4 regions of the Pseudarthrobacter sp. 902506025 genome follow, and region 3 is predicted to be linked to each of the others. Evidence: riboswitches for the same ligand, from Rfam matches in the RefSeq annotation. Region 3 holds a riboswitch; each other region holds the start of a gene.

Region 1 (5,383 bases), on a different contig from region 3:
CGCGCCCTCCGGGGTGAGGCCTTCAGTCTCATCGGCGACAATCCGGGCGTGCTGCCAGGACATCGCGCCCGCGGACAGGGCGTTCATAACGGGCGGCAGGGAGCAGATCCGCCGTGACTGCTTCACAAGGGCGCCCGCGGCTGCGGAGCTGATGGTCAGGACTCCGGCGATTTCCTCCACCACCGACATGTCAGCGTAAGTGCGATCCTGGACGGAGGCGTCCGGCGGCGTCATCGCCTGCTGGAACTCCACTGCCTCAGCAGCGGTCGCCGCTTTCACCGCGGCCAGTTGCGCCTCCAGCCGAGCCATAAGCTCCAGCCGTTCCAGCCGGATCCCATACCGCCGCTGCAAAACATCCGTACCGGCACCAATATCCACACCGGCACCACCATGAGCCCCGGCAGCAAGGAAAGAGTCCTCACGGTTCAGCGAATCGAGGGCGGCAACAGAGGCATCGATTGACGCCAGCACCACCCCGACACCACCGCCGATTCCCATACCGACATCATCCAACGAGGCACTGACATCTGTATTTGGCCACGCGGACCTGGTCCCGCCCCCGCTAGATCTGCTTCAGCGCCTGTTCCAGGTCGCGGAGGAGGTCCTCCGGGTCCTCGAGCCCCACCGAGAGCCGGACCACGCCGTCGCTCAGGCCGATGGCGGCCCGCCCCTCCGGGCCCATGGCGCGGTGGGTAGTGGTGGCGGGGTGCGTGATCAGGGACTTTGCATCACCGAGGTTGTTGGAGATATCGATGATCCGCAGCCCGTCCAGCAGTGCGAACGCCGCTTCCTTGCCCGTGCGTCCGCCGGAAGGAGCGAGCTCGAAGGTAAGGACAGTGCCACCTGCACTCATCTGCTTTGCCGCCAGCCCGTACTGCGGGTGCGACTTCAGGAGCGGGTACTTCACCCAGCTCACCGCCGGCTGTTCCTCCAGCCATTCTGCGAGCCGGAGTGCGGTCGCCGAGGAGTGGTTGACGCGCAGGCCCATGGTCTCCAGGCCCTTGGTCAGGACCCAGGCGTTGAAAGCGGAAAGCGCGGGGCCGGTGTGGCGCATCAGCTGCTTCACCGGTCCGTCGATGAATTCCTTGGTGCCCAGGATGGCTCCGCCCATCACCCGGCCCTGCCCGTCGATGTGCTTGGTGCCGGAGTAGACGATCACGTCGGCACCAAGGTCCCCGCAGCGCTGCAGCAGGGGAGTGGCGAACACGTTGTCCGCCACTACGGTGGCCCCGGCCGCGTGCGCCAGTTCGCTGACGGCGGCGATGTCCACGATCTCCTGCATGGGGTTCGACGGGGACTCGAAGAAGACGGCGGTGGTGGGCTTGGACAGGGCTTCGCGCCACTGGTCCAGGTCCGGGCCGTCCACGAAGACCGTCTCCACACCCCAACGGGGCAGGATCTCGTTCAGGATCACAAAGCACGAACCGAACAGTGACCGGGCGGCCACCACCCGGTCGCCCGCAGCCAGCAGGGCACCCAGCGCGGTGAACACGGCGGACATGCCCGACGCCGTCGCGAAACATGCTTCGGTGCCTTCGAGCAGCCTGAGCCGTTCCTGGAAGGTGGCCACGGACGGGTTGCCGTAGCGGGAGTAGACAAAGCGCTCGTCCTCGCCGGTGAAGGCCCGTTCAGCTGCCGCGGCGGATTCGTAGACGAACCCTGAGTTCAGGAAGATGGCCTCGGATGTTTCCTGGAAGTTGGAGCGGTCCAGGCCTCCGCGGACTGCCTGGGTGTCGGGGTTCCAGCCGGGGGCGTCTGGGTTGAAGGTCACTTAGTTCTTTCCGAGGTTGGTGGGGAGGCCGCGGTTCTTCCAGCCATTGACGGTCCGCTCGCCGTAGCGGTCGGGCTCGCCTTCGAAGCCCTCCAGCACGCTGTACGCGGTGAAGCCCGCCTGGGTGGCGGCAGTTGCGGCCGCGATGGACCGCTGGCCGGACCGGCACAGGAACAGCAGTTCCGCGTGGGGATCCTCCGGCGCCTGCTCCTGGAGGTCCTTGACGAAGTCCGGGTTGGGGATGCCTCCGGGGAAGGTCCACTGGATGAACAGGGGATCGTTGTCCGTGGCCTTGGTGTCCGGGATGCCGATGTGGGCCCATTCGCCCTCGGTGCGGACGTCCACCAGGATGGCGCCCTGCTCCAGCTTGGCCCAGGCTTCCTGCGGCGTCAGGTCTCCCGCGTAGCTCATGCGTGGCCCTCGCCGTCGAACTCGCCCTCAAATTCGGCATCGAGCTGGTCCACGGCGGTGGCCACGGCGGCGTCGGCGGAAGCGATCGCGGCCGGAAGGACGATTGCCTGCGCCACGATGACGGTGGTGCCGTTGAAGGTTGCCGCCGGGCTGCCGTGCAGGACGTAGCCATCGGCGAGTGCAGCGGAGATCCGCTCACAGAATTCACGGTTGTCCGCGCCCGTAATCAGGCGGTAGGACAGTCTTTCGTCAGGGGCGGGTGCGTCGGACACGACGGATCTCCTTCTCTCACGCTTGCAGCTCGAATCGGTCGATATGCCGAGTATTCACCTGAGGCACCCCGCCGCGAAAGGGAGGGTTGCCGACCGGCAAGTCAGGGCTTGGCGCCGGTACTCATTACTCCCCAAAAACGTAACACCTGCCGCGCCCGGCCGCATCGCCGCCGTCGTCATGTTCCGTAATTGAGCCGTCCGCGTCACGGCACGGGTTATGCCCACGGGCCGATAAAGTTCTTACCGGGGGCGCCGCCCCGTATCCAGAGCAATGAGTACCGGGGGGTCCTTGTCAGCATGCGGGCACACGTATCGCTCCACCACGCCGCCATCCGGCGGAACCGTCCGCGATCCATCGCAGCCTTTTTCGCCGCCGCGTTCATCGCCCTCCTGGCCCTGGTTGTCCCGGCAAGCCCGGCACACGCCGCGCCTGCTGCACCGGACAAGGGCAAGCCGTGGCTGGGGGCGGTCCTCGAGTGGGGCGAGGATACGGCCGCGGGCTTCAGCGACAGGCTGGGCGCCGGCCCCGCCGTCTTCGGCCACGACATCACCATTCCGTACCGCGAATCGGAGCGGAATGACATCGACGGCTTCCTGCAGCAGACTGCAGCCAAAGGCGCCCACGCCCTGCTCTCGGTGAAGCCGTCGGTGCCCCTGGACCAGCTCGGCTCCGCGGAGGCGGAAGCGTTCGCAGCCCAGGTCCGTGACCTGACATCGGGGTTCAAGGGCCAACTGCTGGTCCGGTTCGCCCCCGATATGAATGCCAGCTGGGTGGCTTGGGGCCAGCAGCCGGCCACGTACCGGCAGGCCTTCCAGGCCGTGGCGGCAGCCTTCAAGAAGGACGACGGCGGCCGGGCCGCCATGGTGTGGGCGCCTTACCTGGGCAAGGACTACCCCTTTGAACGGAACCGGAATGCCCCGCAGCCGGGAAGCGACGGGTTTTCCCTCCTGGATACGAACGGGGACGGGACCTGGAACGGAAGCGACAGCGCCTATGCCCCCTACTACCCGGGCGATGACGCCGTGGACTGGGTGGGCCTGACCGCCTATCACGACGACACTGCCGGCGGGGCCGCCGTCAACACGACGCCGCGTCCGGGCGAACTCCAGGAAATGCTGACGGCCTCCGGCGGCGAGAACTTCTACGGCACCTACGCCGAGGGACGCAAAAAGCCTTTCCTCCTCCAGACCTCGGCCTTCTACAGCCCTGCGTCCGGTGGGGCGCCCGAGGCGGACATCAAGACGGGTTGGTGGGATCAGGTGGTGGCCACTGCCACGTCACCCGCTTTCGCCGGGACGGCCGCCGTGGTGTGGGACGAACGGACCAGCACGCGGGATACCGGCGTGGCGAGCATCAGCTGGCTACTCACGGGAAGCCCGGATATTGCCAAGGCCGCCCTGGACAGGCTGAAGGCATCGCCGATGGTCACCGGCCCTGTCACGGATGTGGCGTCCACAGGCACCTACGTGCGGGCCAACACGCTTTCCGGCGCCGCCCCCTGGACCGTTGGTGCCGCCATGGTCATCCTCTTGGTGGCCCTGTGGCAGGTTCCCCGCCGGATCAACACCGCCACGTCCTGGAGCTACCAGGACCCTTCCACCAGGGATTCGCGGGTGGACCTGCTGCGCGGACTGGCCATTGTCTTTGTGGTGGTCAACCACTTGGGCATGGCCTCACTGTTCCAGCTGCTCACCCAGGAGGCGGTGGGCTTCGTGTCAGGCGCGGAGCTGTTCGTCCTGTTCTCCGGCCTGGTGGTGGGCATGGTGTACGGGCCCAAGGCCAAGGAGGACTTCGGCCGGGTGGTGGACCTGACGTCCCGCCGGGCTGGGAAGCTCTATGTGACCGCCCTGGCCGTGCTGATCGGCGTCTTCCTTCTTTCCCTGCTCCCGTTCTTCCACACTGAGGCCCTGACCACGTTCGTGGACCAGGGGACCGGCGGCGCGGGACACAGCGGTGCCGGCCGGACCTACGACCTCTACGCCGGCATGTCGTCGCTGTTCCAGTTCCCCGTGCCGCCGCAGGTGCTGCCGGCCATCGTGCTGCTGCAGTTCGGGCCTTGGCAGTTCAACGTCATGGGCCTGTATGTGGTGCTCCTGCTGGCCAGCCCGCTGATCCTTGCGGCGCTGAACCGCGGCAAGGCCGTCTGGGTTTTGCTGGCGACGTTCGCCGTGTACGCAGTGGGCGCCGTGACCCGGTTCAGGATCCTGCCATCCCAGTTTGAGGACTCGTTTCCGCTGCTGGTGTGGCAGGTGCTTTTCGTCCTCGGCCTGGTTGTTGGCTACTACCGCCGCAGCATTGTTGCGTGGTTGTCGGCGCACACGTGGGTGGTGGCGGCCTGCACTGCGGCAGCGTTTGCGCTGGCCTTCCTGTCCTGGGGGAATCCGTACCTGGCCAACAACTACGACGTCCGCCTGGCGCTCATGCCGGACGCCTCCTACCGGGCCATGTATGACGCACTCTTCGGCCGGACCTACCTGGCGCCCGGCCGGCTGTTCAACGTCCTGGTCCTGGTGGTGGCCGCCTACGCGTTCCTCAGCGCTTACTGGAAACCGGTGGAGCGTGCCCTGGGCTGGTTCCTGATTCCGCTGGGCCGCGCCACGCTGTATGTCTTCATCATGCATGTGGTGCTGATCGCCGTCGTCACAAACATCCCGGCGCTCCAGCAGCAGAGCATCTTCCTCAACACCGCGGCCTACGCCGTGGTCCTGGGCCTGTTGTGGGTGATGGTCCGCACCAGGTTCCTTTTCCGGATCATTCCCACCTAGGGATTCCCGCCTGGGGGATGGCTCCTTTGCCTGGTTCCAGGGTGCATCCGGACACGAAAATGCTGCGGCACAAAAGTGCCACAGCATGTGATCGTGCGCCGCTGGTTACCCTGCGGCCTGTTGGCAGCCCGGTGGGGCCTTAAACAAGCCGCGGGTAGCTGCT
Region 2 (5,383 bases), on a different contig from region 3:
CCAGGGGTGGACGTTCCACGGCATCACGAACTCGGGGCGCAGGCCCAGCTTCCACTGCAGTCCCAGCATGCGGGTCGCGGCGTCCTGGTCCCCGGCCGTGATGAACCCGGACGGGTCCGCCTCGCCAATGTTGGAGAACAGGCTGATGATGCGGCATTCCTCCACGTCGTGCATGGGATCCACATAAGGGACCACGGTTCCGGGCTTGGTCTCCCGCAGGGAATCGCAGAGCTCGTTAACGGCAGCAACGCTGGGGTCGTAGCGGCGGCTCATGAGCTGTTCGTGGAATGTTTCGGGTGCCAGGGCTGTCATGAAGTGCTGGTTCTCCTGCGGGGATTGGCGTTGCTGCCGCCACGGAAACGGGCACGCGGGGGCGCGACACATCAGCGGCGGTTGATTGGGGTGGGCCGATTCCTGGTCGGCCTTACCCAGTTTAGCAAGCCCCGGGAAACGAAACGCCGGTCCCGTGCACCTGACTCAGCCAGGGCACGGAACCGGCGGGTTCCCGCGTCGCCTCTTGCAGCTACCAGAGGCGGCTGGTGGCCCGGCGGGCGCCCTCGCCGAGGGCCTCCAGCTTGGCGAAGGCGATCTGCGGGTGGACCCGGCCGCCCAGGCCGCAGTCGGTGGAGGCGATGACATTCTCACGGCCCACGACGTCGGCAAAGCGGACAATGCGGTCTGCCACCAAGTCCGGGTGTTCCACCACGTTGGTGGCGTGCGAGACGATGCCCGGGATGATCACCTTGCCCTCGGGGAGCTTGGTGTCCTCCCATACCCGCCATTCGTGTTCGTGGCGGACGTTGGCTGCCTCGAAGGAGTAGGCGCCGGCGTTCACCTGCAGCACCGATCCGATGATGTCGGCGAAGGGGATGTCCGTGGTGTGCGGACCGTGCCAGGAACCCCAGCAGACGTGCAGCCGGATCTGTTCCTGGGGCAGGTCGCGGAGGGCCCAGTTGGTGGCCTCGACGCGCAGCTGGATGAACTTCAGGTAGTCCTCCAGGCTGGGCTCGGGATTGATCTGGTCCCAGCTCTCGGCCAGGGACGGATCATCGAGCTGCACGGTGAGGCCGGCATCGATGATCGCCTTGTACTCCTCCCGCATGGCATCGGCGCAGGCGTAGACAAGTTCCTCATCCGACTTGTAGTACTCGTTGGCCACGCGGGCGCAGGAGCCGGGGGAGAGGGATGCTACGAAGCCGTCCGACAACCCGGCGGCTGCGAGGCCGGTCTTCAGGTTCCTGATGTCCGATGCCACCAGGTCCTGGCCCGTGTAGGTCAGGGGTCCGGCGATCTTGGGCTGGGTCACGCTCTTGCGGTGGGACAGGATGCCCGAGGAGGGGTCGTTGTAGGCCTCGTTAAACGCCTGCCGGTCGCGCCGGTCGGGGAATGAGGTCAGGACAATGTTGCCGGGCGAGGAGCGGTGCACCTGGGCATCGGCCCAGCGGTCCACGTTGGTTGGCTCCAGGCCGCCCAGCCGTGCAAAGGAGTAGTTCCACCAGGCGCCGTAGTCCACGGAGCTGGACATCGTGTGCCCGTATTCGCCGTCGTTGGGGATGTCGATGCCGAGGTCCTTCTGGCGCTGGACCACCTCCACCACGGAGGCCTCCAGGAGTTCCAGGAATTCAGGGGTGACGCCGTCGCTTTCCTTGGCTGCGTTGGCCGCGATGAGTTCGGGGGTGCGGGGCAAGGATCCCGCGTGGGTGACGCGGATGTGGTCGGTGTTCAGGGACATGCTGGAATCTTCCTTTCCATCGGTCCTGGCAGTAGCACCTTCGGCCGGCAGGAATCCTGCTGGACCGTGGTTGCTGCGGCGTCATCGAGCCAGGTCTCTCGGCCGCTCCGGATGGTTCACTCTCACATAAATCCAGATGCCTGCCCCGGGGCAAGTCTGCTCCGCTTTATGTCGCGACGGGCTGCCCGGCGGCTTTCCTGCCGTTTCCCAGCGGGCAGCAGCATACTTACAGCTTTTGTTCAGGTTATTGACAGGTTTCGTTAAGCTTGGTTGGCTGAGGTCACATGCCGCCGCCGCGACGAAGCTGGCTAACGGCACCCCGATGCACTCGAAAGAGGTAACGCACTGTGAAGAAACCCCTGGCAAATTTCAGGACCCTCGCCGTCTCCGGAGCCCTGGCGCTGGCCGTCGTAGCAGGACCTGCCCCGCTGGCACACGCTGTGGGCGAAGGCCCCACCTACGACGGCAACGGCCAGATCACCACGTCCAAGCTCGCCACGTACGAACAGATGGTCTCGTTCCTGAAGGACCAGGATGCCCGCCAGCCGGCAATGGAGCTGGAGGTCATCGGGCAGACGGTCAAGGGGCGCGACATCCACTTGGTCAAGTACATTTCGGACCCCGCCAAGCCCACCATCCTGTACCTGACCCAGCAGCACGGCAACGAGCAGCTCACCACCGAGGGCGCCATGGAGTTCATCAAGCACCTGGGGACCGGCAAATCCGCGGACATCCTCAAAGGCGTGAACATCCTGGTGGTGCCCATGCTCAATGCGGACGGCGCCATGGGCGACGTGAACTTCTCCCTGGACAATTACCTCGCAAAGGGGGACCGGCACCTCACCCGCTACAACGCCGAGGGTGTGGACCTGAACCGCGACCACGTGGCCAAGGTCCAGCCGGAGACCCAGGCGCTGCACAACAACGTCATGCGCAAATACCGGATCGACTACATGATCGACCTGCACCACCAGGGAACCCGGGCCGAGCGTGACGGCAAGCTGGTGTCGGGCTCCATCCTGTACCCCACCACCCCCAACGCCGACCCCGCCGTCGTCGAAAAATCCAAGCAGCTCGGCGCCGTGGTGTTCAACAACGTCGACTCCACCGGCTGGGGACACCTGGGCAAGTACCAGGGCGGCAGTGCCGAAACCATCAGCCGCAACGGCATCTCCGTGGAGTACGGCATCGCCACCCTGCTCTTCGAGATGCGCGGCATGTCGGACCACTATTTGGACGGCTATGCACTCGGACAGCGCAGCAACGGCTACCTGATCAAGCAGACCGTCACCACGCTGACCTCCACGGCCGCGGCCATCGCGGACGGGTCCATTGCCGACGCCGACACCTCCTTCTGGAACAGGCTCGCCGAACAGACGTCCCGGCCCGCCGGGGAGGCGGAGGACGAATAGGCGGCGGGCCACAACAGTGGACAAAGTGCCCCATCGGCTAAACTTGGGTGGTAAGAGCCCCGGAACTCTTGCTTCGCTGCGCCGTGCTGCGGCTGTGCGAAGGCCGGTATGTTCGGGGCATTCTCATGAACGGCGCTGCATGGGCCCGCCACCTGGTGGCCGGCCCGGGCAGTCCGAACGAATGGGGGAGGATCCCATGCCAGCAATTGTGATCGTAGGAGCCCAGTGGGGCGACGAAGGAAAAGGCAAGGCCACCGACCTGCTGGGCGGCCGTGTTGACTACGTCGTCAAGCCCAACGGCGGCAACAACGCCGGGCACACCGTCGTCGTAGGCGGTGAAAAGTACGAACTCAAGCTGCTGCCGGCAGGCATTCTCAGCCCCAACGCCGTTCCCATCATCGGCAACGGCTGCGTGGTGAACCTGGAGGCACTCTTCCAGGAAATCGACGGACTCCAGGCGCGCGGCGCCGACACCTCAAAACTGCGGGTCTCCGCCAACGCCCACCTGGTGGCCCCGTACCACCAGGTGCTGGACAAGGTGACCGAGCGCTTCCTGGGCAGCCGTGCCATTGGCACCACCGGCCGCGGCATCGGCCCCGCCTACATGGACAAGGTGGCCCGGCTGGGCATCCGCGTCCAGGACGTCTTCGACGAATCGATCCTGCGCCAGAAGGTGGAAGGCTCGCTGCGCCAGAAGAACGAACTCCTGGTCAAGGTCTACAACCGCCGCAGCGTTGTGGTTGACGAGATCGTGGAGTACTTCCTGTCCTTCGCCGAGCGGCTCCGCCCGCTGGTCATCGACAGCACCCTGGTCCTTAACTCGGCGCTGGACGAGGGCAAGGTAGTCCTGATGGAGGGCGGCCAGGCAACGTTCCTGGACGTGGACCACGGCACCTACCCGTTCGTGACCTCTTCCAACCCCACCGCCGGGGGCGCCTCGGTGGGTTCCGGCATCGGCCCCACCCGGATTTCGCGTTCCATCGGCATCATCAAGGCCTACACCACCCGCGTTGGTGCCGGCCCGTTCCCCACCGAACTTTTCGATGAGATGGGCATGTACCTGCAGAAGACCGGCGGCGAATTCGGCGTCAACACCGGCCGCCCGCGCCGCTGCGGCTGGTACGACGCCGTCCTGGCGCGGCACGCTTCCCGCGTGAACGGTTTCACGGACTACTTCGTCACCAAGCTGGACGTCCTGACCGGCATCGAGCAGATCCCGGTGTGCGTGGCCTACGACGTCGACGGTGTCCGGCATGACGAGATGCCCATGACGCAGACCGAGTTCCACCACGCGAAGCCGATCTTCGAGTACTTTGACGGCTGGACCGAGGACATCACGGGAGCCCGGACGCTGGCGGACCTCCCCGAGAATGCCCGCAACTACGTGCTGGCGCTGGAGAAGCTCTCCGGAACCCGGTTCTCCGCGATCGGCGTTGGCCCGGACCGCGACCAGACCATCGTGGTGAACGACCTCATCAACGACTGACGCGCCCTCCCGGAGCAGGCATGACGACGGCGGCAGGCCACCTTTCGCAGGTGGCCTGCCGCTTCTCTTTTGGTGGCGGACAGCGAATTTACACAGGCTTAACGCGCATGGTCTTGTGAGGTTTCCGGTGCCACGGCCAGACTCGTCTGTACAACCTGGTGCCCAAGGAAGGATCGTCATGGCCGGAAAATTTGAAGCATTCGTCGACGCTGATTCGTTTTTCCGGTTCCGTCTCCTGGCTCCGGACGGGGCCGTTATCGCCGTCTCCGGCCCCTTCGAGGACAAGGCCGCTGTGGCGGCAGGGATCGCCGCGGTGCGTGAATGTGCCGGCACGGGCCTGGTCACCGACCTGTGTCCCGCCGGAACCGTAGCCCGTCCCGCGGCTGAACCCGCTGCGGCTGCTGCCGCTGTTCCGGCCGGGCTGCCCGCCGCCGTCGTGCCCGTGTGCGGAGAAGAACGCGCGCCCTCCACGCGGCACGCCTTTGCGCTGGCCAATGCGCCGCGCCGGCATGCCACGGCACCCCGGTGGACCAGGGCAGCAGCCCGCTGACAGGCGGGGAAGGAAATTCTCACAAGTTTTTTTGAAAGCGCGTAACCCTTTGGGGGTCCCCGGCGATTACCCCTATGAAGTGCCGGTCTGGAACCTGTCCCCCATCACGTTCCAGGCCGGCTCTTTTGTCTTTCCGCAAGGGTGGCTGCACCCGCCTGGCCCGGCACCGGCCCTGTTGCCGGCGTCGTGGCGGTTCCGGCGGG
Region 3 (5,383 bases):
GAGTCTGCACTCCAGGTGGCGGAGCTTGGGCCCCGCTGGTCATCACAGCTTCCGACGCCCAGGACAAGCTTCCAGGCCACGAGCGTGTTCGCCCAGGTGGAGGCGGTGCGCCAGGGCGCCGGCATTGGGCTGCTGCCGAACTTCATGGTGGGAGACCGTGAAGATTTCGTCCCCGTCCTGCCAGGTGATTTTGAGCGCCAGCTGCCCATCTGGGCCGTTGCACGGCCGGAGTCGCTCCGGTCAGCGCGGGTGCAGGCCGTGATCGCGGCCCTGAAGGACGAGGTGAAGGAGCGCTCGTTGCTGCTCGCCGGGTGAGGAACCGGGAAGGGTGAAGAACCGGGCCTGACAGTTCAGGCCCGGAAGAGCCGCCGCACTACCTGTCCCGCTGCGAGCGCATCAAGGCCCTCGTTGATCTCGCTGAGTGGCCGGGTGTCGGTGTGCAGCAGCTCAACCGGCAGTTTGCCGTCCCGCCAGTACCCGAGGTACCTGGGGATGTCCCGCGCTGGAACGGCGTCGCCCATGTAGGAGCCCAGCAGCCGCTTGCCGGCCCCGGCGAACTGCAGGGCCGGCACCGTCAACTCTGCGGAGGGGTGGGGCAGGCCCACGGAGACCACCGCGCCACCCCTGGTGACCCGCTGAAGGCAGGATGCGATGACACCGGCTGAGCCCACCGCTTCAATGGCGACGTCGACGCCGTCGCCGGCTGCTTCCTCAATCAGCCGCCCTGCGTCCTCCGGCGTCCCTACCGCGGTGGCCCCGGCGTTGCGGGCCAGCTGGTGCTTCCCCTGGTTGGGGTCGATGGCGATGACGCTTGTGGCCCCTGCCAGGCGGGCCGCCATCACGGCGGACAGGCCCACCGCCCCCAGGCCGAACACTGCCACGGACTGGCCGGGGCCGACTGCGGCGGTGTTGAACACCGCTCCCATTCCGGTGAGCACGGCGCAACCAAACATCGCCGCCACGGTGTCCGGGACGTCGTCGTCAATCACCACCACTGATTCCCGCGCAACCACCGCGTAGTCAGCGAAGGCGGAAACGCCCAGGTGGTGGTTGATCCGCTCCCCCGCCGGCGTCCGCAACAGTGCCGGACCATGGAGCAGGTCTCCGGATCCATTCACCTCAGCTGCCCGGTGGCAGAGCGCGGGCCTGCCGGAAAGGCAGGCCCGGCACTGGCCGCAGCTGGGCACGAACACCAGAACCACATGGTCCCCCACGGATACGTCGGAGACGCCGTCGCCCACGGACACCACCCGCCCCACGGCCTCGTGTCCCAGGGCCATGGGAAGGGGCCGGACGCGTGAACCGTCCACGACGGACAGGTCCGAATGGCACAGGCTCGAGTAGGTGATGGAAACTCCGAGCTCACCGGCGCGCGGCTCCGGCCGCTCCAGCTCCTGCACCAGCAGGGGCCGGGACTCGGCGTAGCTCTGTTTTCCCTCGGCGCTGGCCGGGGCGGGAACGGTGGAATAGAGGACGGCGGCTTTCATGTGCCTACTTCTTGCTGGCAGCGAGCAGGTCTGCCGTGCCCTTGGCGTCGGCCGCGTCAACGTCGTGCAGCGAGATGCCCCGGGTTTCCTTCAGGAAGAAGACCGCGACGGCGGTGATGGCACACGCGATGAGCAGGTACACCGCCACCGGGACGGAGGACTTGTAGGTACCCAGCAGGGACGCGGCGATGATCGGCGCCAGCGAGCCCGCCACGATGGACGTCACCTGGTATCCCAGGGAGACGCCGGAATACCGCATCCGGGTGGGGAACATTTCCGCCATGATGGCGGGCTGCCCGGCATACATGAAGGCGTGGAACACCAGGCCGATCATGATGGCCGCCAGGATGATGACATCGTTCTTGGTGTCCATCATGGGGAAGGCAAAGAAGCCCCAGGTGGCACCCATGATGGCGCCGGCCATGTAGACGGGCTTGCGGCCGAAGCGGTCCGACAGCTTGCCCACCATGGGCACGACGGCGAAGTGGACGGCGTGCGCAAGGAGCAGCAGCAGCAGGATCCGCGTGGTGTCAGCCTGCACCACCGTCTTCAGGTAGGTGATGGAGAACGTGACCACCAGGTAGTAGAGGATGTTTTCCGCGAAGCGCAGGCCCATGGCGGTGAAGACGCCGCGCGGGTAGCGCCGGAACACCTCGGCTACGCCGTAGCCCTTGTGGCCGGCGTCCACCTCTTTGCGGGCCTCCAGGAAGATGGGAGCGTCGTTGACCTTGGTGCGGATGTAGTAACCGATGATGACGATCACGGCGGAGAGCCAGAACGCCACGCGCCAGCCCCAGCCCAGGAACGCGTCCTGCGTCAGCGTGGAGGAGAGGACGAACAGCACGGCCGTGGCCAGCAGGTTGCCCAGCGGCACTGCAGATTGCGGCCAGCTGGCCCAGAAGCCGCGGGACTTGCTGGGGCTGTGCTCTGCCACGAGGAGCACGGCGCCGCCCCATTCCCCGCCCACGGCGAAGCCCTGGGCGAACCGCAGGAAGACCAGCAGCGCGGGCGCCCAGTAGCCGATCTGTCCGAAGGTGGGCAGGCAGCCCATGAGGAAGGTGGAGACCCCCACCAGGATGATGCTCAGCTGCAGCAACTGCTTGCGGCCGAACTTATCGCCGAAGTGGCCAAAGACAATGCCGCCGATAGGGCGTGCGACGAAACCGACGGCATAGGTGAGGAAGGCGGCGATGATGCCGTCCAGTTCCGTGCCGGCGTTGGGGAAGAAGGCCTTCCCGAACACCAGGGTGGCGGCCGATGCGTAGAGGAAGAACTCGTACCATTCCACGACCGTGCCGGCCATGGAGGCCGTCACCACTTTCTTAAGGCCTGAGGCCTTGACGTCGGTTTCCTCTGTACGCCTTGCGGCGGAGCTTTCCGTACTCATGCGAACTCCTTCGGCGTCGACGTCGACACCACGGGGACCAGTCAATGGCAGACGGGTGTGATGCACACCACGAAAGCCGGATTCGATGAGTATGGTCTGCCCGCGGCGCAACCTCAACGCCGATTAGTGCAGAACGCATCTGCAGGAATGCACATTAAGGGCTGTGCGCCAGGCGGCGCCTAGACCAGGAAGCTGCTCCGCAGCCGGCCGCCCAACTGCCCGATCTCGGTGAGGAACCCGTCGTGCCCGATCGGTGCCTGGATGACATGGACGTCCACGTCCCCGGGCAGCGCCTGGGCCAGTTCGTGGGACTGCGACGGAAAATAGAGCCGGTCCGAGTCGACGGCGGCCACGAAGAACCGTGCCGTGGAGGCGGCGAGGGTTTCGGCCAAGGTTCCCCGTCCCCGGCACACATCGTGGCTCATCAGTGCCTCGGTCAGGGCGATATAGCTGTTGGCATCGAAGCGCTTCACCAGCTTGTTGCCCTGGTGGTCCAGGTAGCTTTCCACCTGGTAGCGGCCGCGGGAGGCAAGAACTTCCCCCTGCAGGGGCGACTCGGGCGCCTGGGGTGCCCGGCCGAAGCGGCCTTCCAGTTCGGCAGCCGACCGGTAGGTGATGTGGGCGATGCGCCGGGCGAGCGCCAGCCCGTCTTCCGGGCACGGACCGCCGTAGTAGTCCCCGCCGTTGAAATTGGGGTCCTGCCGGATGGCCAGCGTCTGGGCCTGCGCGAAGGCAATCTGTTCGGCAGTACTGGCGGCTCCCACGGAGATCACCGCGCAGCGCTCCACCCTTTCCGGGTACGTCACCGCCCATTCCAGGGCGCGGGCACCCCCCATGGATCCGCCGAGGACGGCGAACCAGCTCTTGATGCCCAGCTGGTCCGCGAGCCTTGCCTCGGCAACCGTACTGTCGCGCAGCGTGACGAGGGGAAACCTGGAGCCCCAGGGCTTTCCGTCCGGCGCGGGTGATGACGGGCCAGTGGATCCATAGCAGCCGCCGACGATATTGATGGACACCACGAAGAAGCGGTCCGTGTCCACGGGAGCGCCGGGGCCCGCCAGCTGTTCCCACCAACCTTCTTCGTCGGTGTCGCCGCGGGTCACGTGGGTGCTGCCGGTCAGCGCATGCTCGATCAGGATGGCGTTGCTGGCGTCCGCGTTGAGCGTCCCCCAGGTTTCGTAGGCCAGGGTGACGTCCGGGAGGTATCCCCCGGCTTCGAGTTCCAGACCCCCGATGGAGGCGTAACGGACGATTCCGTGTTCGGGGATGGTGGTTCGGGCGACGGTAACCGTCATGGCAAGACCTCTTCTACGCGCTTGCCTGCCGTCGTCTGACCGGCAGGCCAGGTCCTCACCCGGGGCACCCCACCGCGGATGGAGGGTTGCCGGCCAGCAAGCCGGGGCTGTCACTGGCACTCATGACCTGGTTCGAGTGTACGAAACACCCCCCACTCCAGGCCAAGAGTATGACTGGTTGTGACTTCCCGGTTTGCCGGCCGGCACATGCTGCGACGCGCGCGTTTGGGGCTACGCGTCGGCGCCCTTGGCTGCCCGGAAGCCTGCCTCCAGGTCGGCCAGGATGTCGTCGATGTGCTCCAGGCCAACGGAAAGCCGGACCAGGCCCGGGTGCACGCCGGCCACAACCCGCTGCTCCGGCGAGAGCTGGCTGTGCGTGGTGGACGCGGGGTGGATGACCAGGGAGCGGACGTCGCCGATGTTGGCCACGTGGGAATGCAGCTCCAGGGCGTCGACGAAGCGCTTGCCCGCCTCTGCCCCGCCGGCCAGGTTGAAGGCCACGACGGCGCCCGTCCCCTTGGGTCCGTACTTGCGGCCACGCTCGTACCAGGGGCTGGAGGGCAGCCCCGCGTAGGCGACGGATTCGACGTCGTCCCTTGCCTCCAGCCAACGCGCCACTTCCGTGGCGTTCGCAACGTGGCGCTCCACCCGCAGGCTCAACGTCTCCAGGCCCTGGGAAATCAGGAACGCGTTGAAGGGCGAGACGGCTGAGCCGAGGTCGCGCAGCAACTGCACACGGGCCTTGAGGATGTAGGAGAGGTTGGCGCCGAGTGCGCCGCCTTCACCGAGATCGCGGGCGTAGACCAGGCCGTTGTAGGTGGGGTCCGGGGTGTTGAAGCCGGGGAACCGTTCCGGGTCCTTGCCGAAATCGAACTTGCCGGAATCGACGATGACTCCGGCGATGGCCGAGCCGTGGCCGCCCAGGTACTTGGTGGCCGAGTGCAGGACAATATCCGCGCCCCACTCCAGCGGGCGGATCAGGTAAGGGGTGGACAAGGTGTTGTCCACGATGAGAGGAACTCCGGCCTGGTGGGCCACCTCGGAGATGCCTTCGATGTCCAGGACATCCTGGCGCGGGTTGGAGACCACTTCACCGAAGAAGAGCTTGGTGTTGGGCTGCACGGCATCGCGCCACTGGTCCAGGTTGTCCGGATCGGCCACGAAGGTCACCGAGATGCCGAACTTCTTCAGCGTGTGCGCGAACAGGTTGTAGG
Region 4 (5,383 bases), on a different contig from region 3:
CTGGTGATCTTGCCGCTGTGTCCCTGGTCCAGCGCGGCGAGCAGGTGGGCGCGCGGCATCAGGACCTGGCCGTCCGCGGTGGGGATGGGGTCGCCGTGCGGGTCCCGCTTAGGGTCCCCGAGCTTGGCGGCAACGCGCTCGATGAACGTATCCGACACTGCATGCTCCAGCTGTTCAGCTTCATCGTGGACCTCGTCCCAGCTGTAGCCGAGCCGCTGGACGAGGTAGGTCTCGATGAGCCGGTGGCGCCGGACCATGGACAGGGCCAGGCGCAGGCCGGCCTCGGTCAGCGTGACGGCGCTGTAGGGCTTGTGGTCCACCAGGCCCTGGTCCTTCAGCTTCCGGACCATTTCCGAGACCGAGGAATTTGCCACTCCCAGCCGCTGTGCCAGCTGGGAGGACGTGATGGGCTTGTCCTGCCATTCGGTGAATGAGTAGATGACCTTGACGTAGTCCTCGATCGAGGAGGAGGGCGCGCTGGTCTTCACATGCCCAAGCCTACCGGTTTGGCCGGTGCGGCAGAGTGCGCCGCTTCGGCCACCCCGCCGCAGACCGCGTGCGTCATGCCTTGGTGGCGCGCCAGGCCAGGGTGAGGTAGGGAAGGTCAAGTTCCTGGCCGGGGGCATGGGCCAGGTGCTCGTGCAGGTACCAGTCCAGGTTGGCCAGAACTTTTGCCCGCGTCGCCTCACCGGCCCGAAGGTAGTAGCTGCGCGACTTGGTGAGCTCCATCAAGTGCCCGGTGGTCACCCTGTCCTGCCAGTGGGTGACGTGACCTTCGAGCCGGTGGAATTCTGGCCCGACGACGGGCTTGTGGCCGGGCCGGTACACATCGCCGGCGTGCATGATCCGGGAGAGCCGGTGCACCCAGGGGACGGAGGTGTCCAGCTGGTTCCAAACCAGGCCAAGTGTTCCGTGCGGGCGCAGGACGCGCGCCAGCTCGGTGCTTGCCGCCAGGGGGTCGCACCAGTGCCACGCCTGGGCAAGGGTCACGACGTCGAAGGCAGCGTCGGGAAGGCCTGTCGCCTCGGCAGTCCCCGGCGCAGCCGTGGCGGCGGGGCAGTGGGCCTTCAGCTGGGCGAGCATGTCCGCAGAGGGGTCGACGGCGGTGACGTCCAGCCCCATGGCCAGCAGCAATGCGGTGAACTTTCCCGTACCGGCGCCGACGTCCAGGGCGTCATGGGCTCCGGCCGGTACCAGCCACCGTGCAGATTCCGCAGGATAGCCGGGACGGACCCGCTGGTAGTGGCGGCCGCCGTCCTGGAAGCTCTGCCCGAGCTCCGTGCGCCGGCCGTGATCAAGCCTGGGGCCACCCCGAACCACGCGTGGCCTCCTTCTGGTGCTGCTTGCGGATGTCCTTCGAATTTACCGCATGCCCGGCATCAGCAGGCAGCCGCCGCCCCGCCGCCTAGTCGTCCAGGCAGGGGGCTGCTCCGGCCGTCCCGGGGGTATTGGGCGCCCAGTGCGGGTAGGTGCGGAAATCATTGGCGGGCACCCAGCGGCCCGCATCCACCACGTAATCCCATCCCAGTCCGTTGCTGCGCAGCGTCCGGATGCCGGCGAGGAGGCGTTCGGCGTCTTCCAGCCGCGAACCCACGCCGAAACTTGCCCGGAGGGAGCCGGACGGCAGGCCCAGGCGCTTCAGCAGGGGATGGGCGCAGAAGCGGCCGTCGCGCAGGCCCACCCCGTGCTCTGCGGAAAGGTAGGCGGCCACCAGCCCTGCGTCGTAGCCCTCGACCGAGAAGTTGACCACGCCGATGGTGTCCGTTTCCGGGTTGGTGTCCTTGAAGATCTGGTGGACGGTGACGCCGTCGATGTCCTGCAGGCCCTCCACCAGGAAGGAACGGATGGCGGATTCGTGGGCGTGCCACCGGTCCTGGTCGAGTTCGGCGATGACCTGGGTGGCGCGGGCCAGGGTGGCGGCGCCGAGGACGTTCGGCGAGCCCCCCTCGTGGCGGGCCGGGCCGGTGGCCCAGCTGACGCCGTCGAGCCGTGCTTCCTTGACCGCCCCGCCGCCGGCGAGGTGCGGGACACCGGCGTCCAGCCAGTCGGGACGTCCCACCAGGACACCCGCGCCGAACGGCGCGTACAGCTTGTGGCCGGAAAAGGCGAGGTAGTCGACGTCGTCCGCGCTGATGTCCACCCTGCGGTGCGGCGCGAGCTGGGCCGCGTCGACCACGATCCGGGCGCCGTGCTGGTGGGCCAGCGCGGCCAGGGCCCGGATGGGAAGAATCTCGCCGGTGACGTTCGAAGCGCCGGTAACCGCCAGCAGGCTGACGCCGCCCTGCTCCAGTTCGGTCCGGACGGCGTCCAGGGTGCCGGTGATGGTGTCGGCGGCAACGATGCTGCGGTGCGGAACGCCCTGCCACGGCAGGAGGTTGGCGTGGTGTTCGATGTCCAGGTAGAGGACCTCGCCGTCATGCCGGCCGTCGGTCACGGGAAGGCAGCCGGCCAGGAGGTTCAGCGAATCGGTGGTGTTGCGGGTGAAGATGACCGAATCGTCCGGGCGGCCGCCCACGAAGTCCCGGACGATGCTGCGGGCGTTTTCGTACACGGAGGTGCTGATCTGGGATGCGTATCCTGCCCCGCGGTGGACGCTCGCGTAGTAGGGGAGGATCTCGTTCAGGTACGCGGACACTACGGAAAGTGCCGGGGCGGACGCGCCGTAATCGAGGTTGGCATACCGCACGTGGCCGCCGGAAATCAGGGGGGCCTGGATTTCCGCGCCGGTGACGGCGGCGAGCGGACGGCCGGCTGCGGCGTGGCGTGCATCGGGGACGCCGGATTCGGCAATGGCGGGCTGGGGGGAGACGGTGGCAGTTGTCACAGAGACCTCACTTGAATACAGGACTCCGGCACAGGGAATCCGCGCTTGCCGCATCCACTCCGGACCGGCCTGGTCGTCACCCGGGGCACCCCGCCGCGAATGGAGGGTTGCCGGCCAGCAAACCGGGGTTTTGCGCTGGCACTCGTGACCTGCATAAAAGCGTAGGACATGGGGCGGCCAGGATTGAAGCCGCGGCAATTGTTAAGGGCTTTGTTACGCAATATCGAATAAACGACGCCGGACACCCCCGTCTGGAGGTGTCCGGCGTCGCAATATTCGCCTAAGGGGGCCAAACCGTGGCAGTTACAGCAGGTCGTCCAGGTACGGGTTGAGGCGGTGCAGCACCTCTGAGTGCAGGATCGAGTTGGTGGCCAGCGCGTTCCCGCCGAACGGTCCGTCCTCGCCTTCGAGGGAAGTGAACCGGCCGCCCGCCTCAACCACGATCGGCACCAGCGCAGCCATGTCGTAGAGGTTGAGCTCCGGTTCGCAGGCAATGTCCACCGAGCCCTCTGCCACCATGCAGTACGACCAGAAATCGCCGTAGGCCCGGGTCCGCCAGACGTCTTCGGTCAGCCCGAGGAACTCGTCGAGGTTGCCGCGTTCCTTCCAGCCGCTCAGGCTGGAGTAGGAGAGGGAGGCGTCGGAGAGGCTGGACACGTCGGAGACGCGCAGCCGGGTGGCAGCTGCCAGGGACCGGCCCATGTACGCGCCCATGCCCTTTGCCGCCCACCAGCGCTTGCCGAGGGCCGGGGCGCTGACCACGCCCACCACAGGCTCGCCTTCATCCACCAGGGCGATCAGCGTGGCCCAGACCGGGACGCCCCGGACAAAGTTCTTGGTCCCGTCAATGGGATCGATGATCCAGCGCCGTGAACCGTGCCCGGTGCTGCCGAACTCCTCACCCAGGACGGCATCGCGGGGCCGGGAGCGGGAGAGCTGGCCGCGGATGGCTTCCTCCGCTGCCTTGTCGGCGTCGGTGACGGGCGTCAGGTCCGGCTTGGTCTCAACGTGGAGGTCCAGGGCCTTGAAGCGGCTCATGGTCTGGTCATCCACGGAGTCGGCCAGGACATGGGCCAGGCGCAGGTCATCGTTGTAGCTCGAAGCGGGTTGGATCATGGTTACAAACTACCGTCTGTGGACGCTTCTGCCGGGAGAACGCGTCAGTTGACGCTGCCGAGCTCTTTGGTTTCCTGTGCGTCCATGCGCGGGTCCGTGCCGAGCAGCCGCCGGAGCGATGCCAGGCGTGCCGGGCCGGTGGGACCTGCGTGTCCGCCTGCCACCCAGTCGTCGAGGCCGCAGTTCACCGCGTTTGCAGTGTGCTTGCACCCGCGTTCACAGTTTTCGATGCCGGGGGACAGGTCGGGGAAGGAGCGCAGGATCCGGTCCGGGTCCACGTGTGCCAGTCCGAAGGAACGGATACCGGGGGTGTCAATGATCCAGCTGCCGGCCGGCGCGTCCGCCAGGCGCAGGGCCAGGGCCGACGACGACGTGTGGCGGCCGCGCCCCGTGACCGCGTTCACTCCGCCGGTGGCCCGCTCGGCGCCGGTCAGCGCATTCACCATGGTGGACTTGCCCACGCCGGAGTGCCCCAGCATCACGGTGACCTTGCCGTCGAGATGGGCGCGGAGGTCGGCCACCGCCGCGCTGTCCAGCCGGGCGGAGAGGCCGTCGTCCGACCGTGCATCGATCCCGGAGGCCTGTGCATCGGCGGTCCGGCTGATGATCACCGGGAAGCCCAGGTGGGTGTAGTTGGACAGCAGCTCCGCGGGGTCTTTCACGTCGGCCTTGGTGACCAGCAGGATCGGCTCGATCCCGGCGTCATAGGCAGCCACCAGGGCGCGGTCGATGAACCCGGTGCGTGGTTCCGGGTTGGCGGCCGCCACCACAATCACCAGTTGGTCGGCGTTGGCCACCACGGCGCGCTCGACGGGGTCGGTGTCGTCGGCGCTGCGGCGCAGGAGGGTGTGGCGGTCCTGGATTTTCACCAGGCGGGCAAGTGTGTCCGGTGCCCCGGACACGTCCCCCACGAGTGAGACGAAGTCGCCGGCAACCACGGGCGAGCGGCGCAGTTCGCGGGCCCGCGCCGCGATGACAACGCGTTCGTTGCCCGAGTCTTCGCCCACCACTGCCGTGTACCGGCCGCGGTCCACCGTGATGATCCGTCCGGTGACGGCATCGTCATGGCTGGGCCGGTCCTTGGTGCGGGGCCGGGAGCCTTTCTTGCTGGGGCGGATCCGGACGTCTGATTCGTCCCAGGAGTCAGTGCTCCGCGCCACTGCCGCGCCCTTCCGGCCCCGGGGTCCCGGCAGCATCCTGGGCCAGCATGTTTGTCCACAGTTGCGGAAAGTCGGGCATGGTCTTGGCTGTGGTGGCGATGTCCTCCACCTGGACGCCGTCCACCGCGAGGCCCAGGATTGCCCCGGCCGTGGCCATGCGGTGGTCGGCGTAGCTGTGGACTACGCCGGCGTGCAGCCGGGCGGGCCGGATGACCAGGCCGTCGCTGGTTTCCTCGGCGTCGCCGCCGAGCCGGTTGATTTCCGCGACCAGGGCCGCCAGCCG

What was found. Region 3 has a riboswitch for S-adenosylmethionine ahead of metX (homoserine O-acetyltransferase MetX). Riboswitches for the same ligand answer to the same signal wherever they lie in the genome.
Region 1: it holds a riboswitch for S-adenosylmethionine, as region 3 does, so the genes downstream of both, AB0280_RS04130 (DUF1737 domain-containing protein) here and metX (homoserine O-acetyltransferase MetX) in region 3, are expected to answer to the same signal.
Region 2: it holds a riboswitch for S-adenosylmethionine, as region 3 does, so the genes downstream of both, AB0280_RS14010 (cobalamin-independent methionine synthase II family protein) here and metX (homoserine O-acetyltransferase MetX) in region 3, are expected to answer to the same signal.
Region 4: it holds a riboswitch for S-adenosylmethionine, as region 3 does, so the genes downstream of both, AB0280_RS07595 (aminotransferase class V-fold PLP-dependent enzyme) here and metX (homoserine O-acetyltransferase MetX) in region 3, are expected to answer to the same signal.

Annotation. Positions count from the first base shown of each region.
Region 1 is NZ_JBFBKW010000002.1:68,470-73,852, forward strand. It holds gene AB0280_RS04115 (HNH endonuclease signature motif containing protein) at 1-498, opposite strand, end outside; gene AB0280_RS04120 (O-succinylhomoserine sulfhydrylase) at 563-1,771, opposite strand; gene AB0280_RS04125 (rhodanese-like domain-containing protein) at 1,772-2,182, opposite strand; gene AB0280_RS04130 (DUF1737 domain-containing protein) at 2,179-2,454, opposite strand; SAM riboswitch class IV at 2,468-2,583, opposite strand; gene opgC (OpgC domain-containing protein) at 2,752-5,220, shown strand; gene AB0280_RS04140 (hypothetical protein) at 5,360-5,383, opposite strand, start outside.
Region 2 is NZ_JBFBKW010000007.1:91,755-97,137, forward strand. It holds gene AB0280_RS14005 (uracil-DNA glycosylase) at 1-312, opposite strand, end outside; gene AB0280_RS14010 (cobalamin-independent methionine synthase II family protein) at 524-1,732, opposite strand; SAM riboswitch class I at 1,746-1,850, opposite strand; gene AB0280_RS14015 (M14 family zinc carboxypeptidase) at 2,080-3,144, shown strand; gene AB0280_RS14020 (adenylosuccinate synthase) at 3,341-4,630, shown strand; gene AB0280_RS14025 (YegP family protein) at 4,809-5,180, shown strand.
Region 3 is NZ_JBFBKW010000006.1:169,127-174,509, forward strand. It holds gene AB0280_RS13360 (LysR family transcriptional regulator) at 1-315, shown strand, start outside; gene AB0280_RS13365 (zinc-binding dehydrogenase) at 351-1,487, opposite strand; gene AB0280_RS13370 (MFS transporter) at 1,492-2,874, opposite strand; gene metX (homoserine O-acetyltransferase MetX) at 3,054-4,169, opposite strand; SAM riboswitch class IV at 4,182-4,297, opposite strand; gene AB0280_RS13380 (bifunctional o-acetylhomoserine/o-acetylserine sulfhydrylase) at 4,401-5,383, opposite strand, start outside.
Region 4 is NZ_JBFBKW010000003.1:73,432-78,814, reverse strand. It holds gene AB0280_RS07605 (metal-dependent transcriptional regulator) at 1-488, opposite strand, end outside; gene AB0280_RS07600 (class I SAM-dependent methyltransferase) at 562-1,320, opposite strand; gene AB0280_RS07595 (aminotransferase class V-fold PLP-dependent enzyme) at 1,406-2,824, opposite strand; SAM riboswitch class IV at 2,861-2,974, opposite strand; gene hisN (histidinol-phosphatase) at 3,128-3,940, opposite strand; gene rsgA (ribosome small subunit-dependent GTPase A) at 3,985-5,100, opposite strand; gene aroA (3-phosphoshikimate 1-carboxyvinyltransferase) at 5,084-5,383, opposite strand, start outside.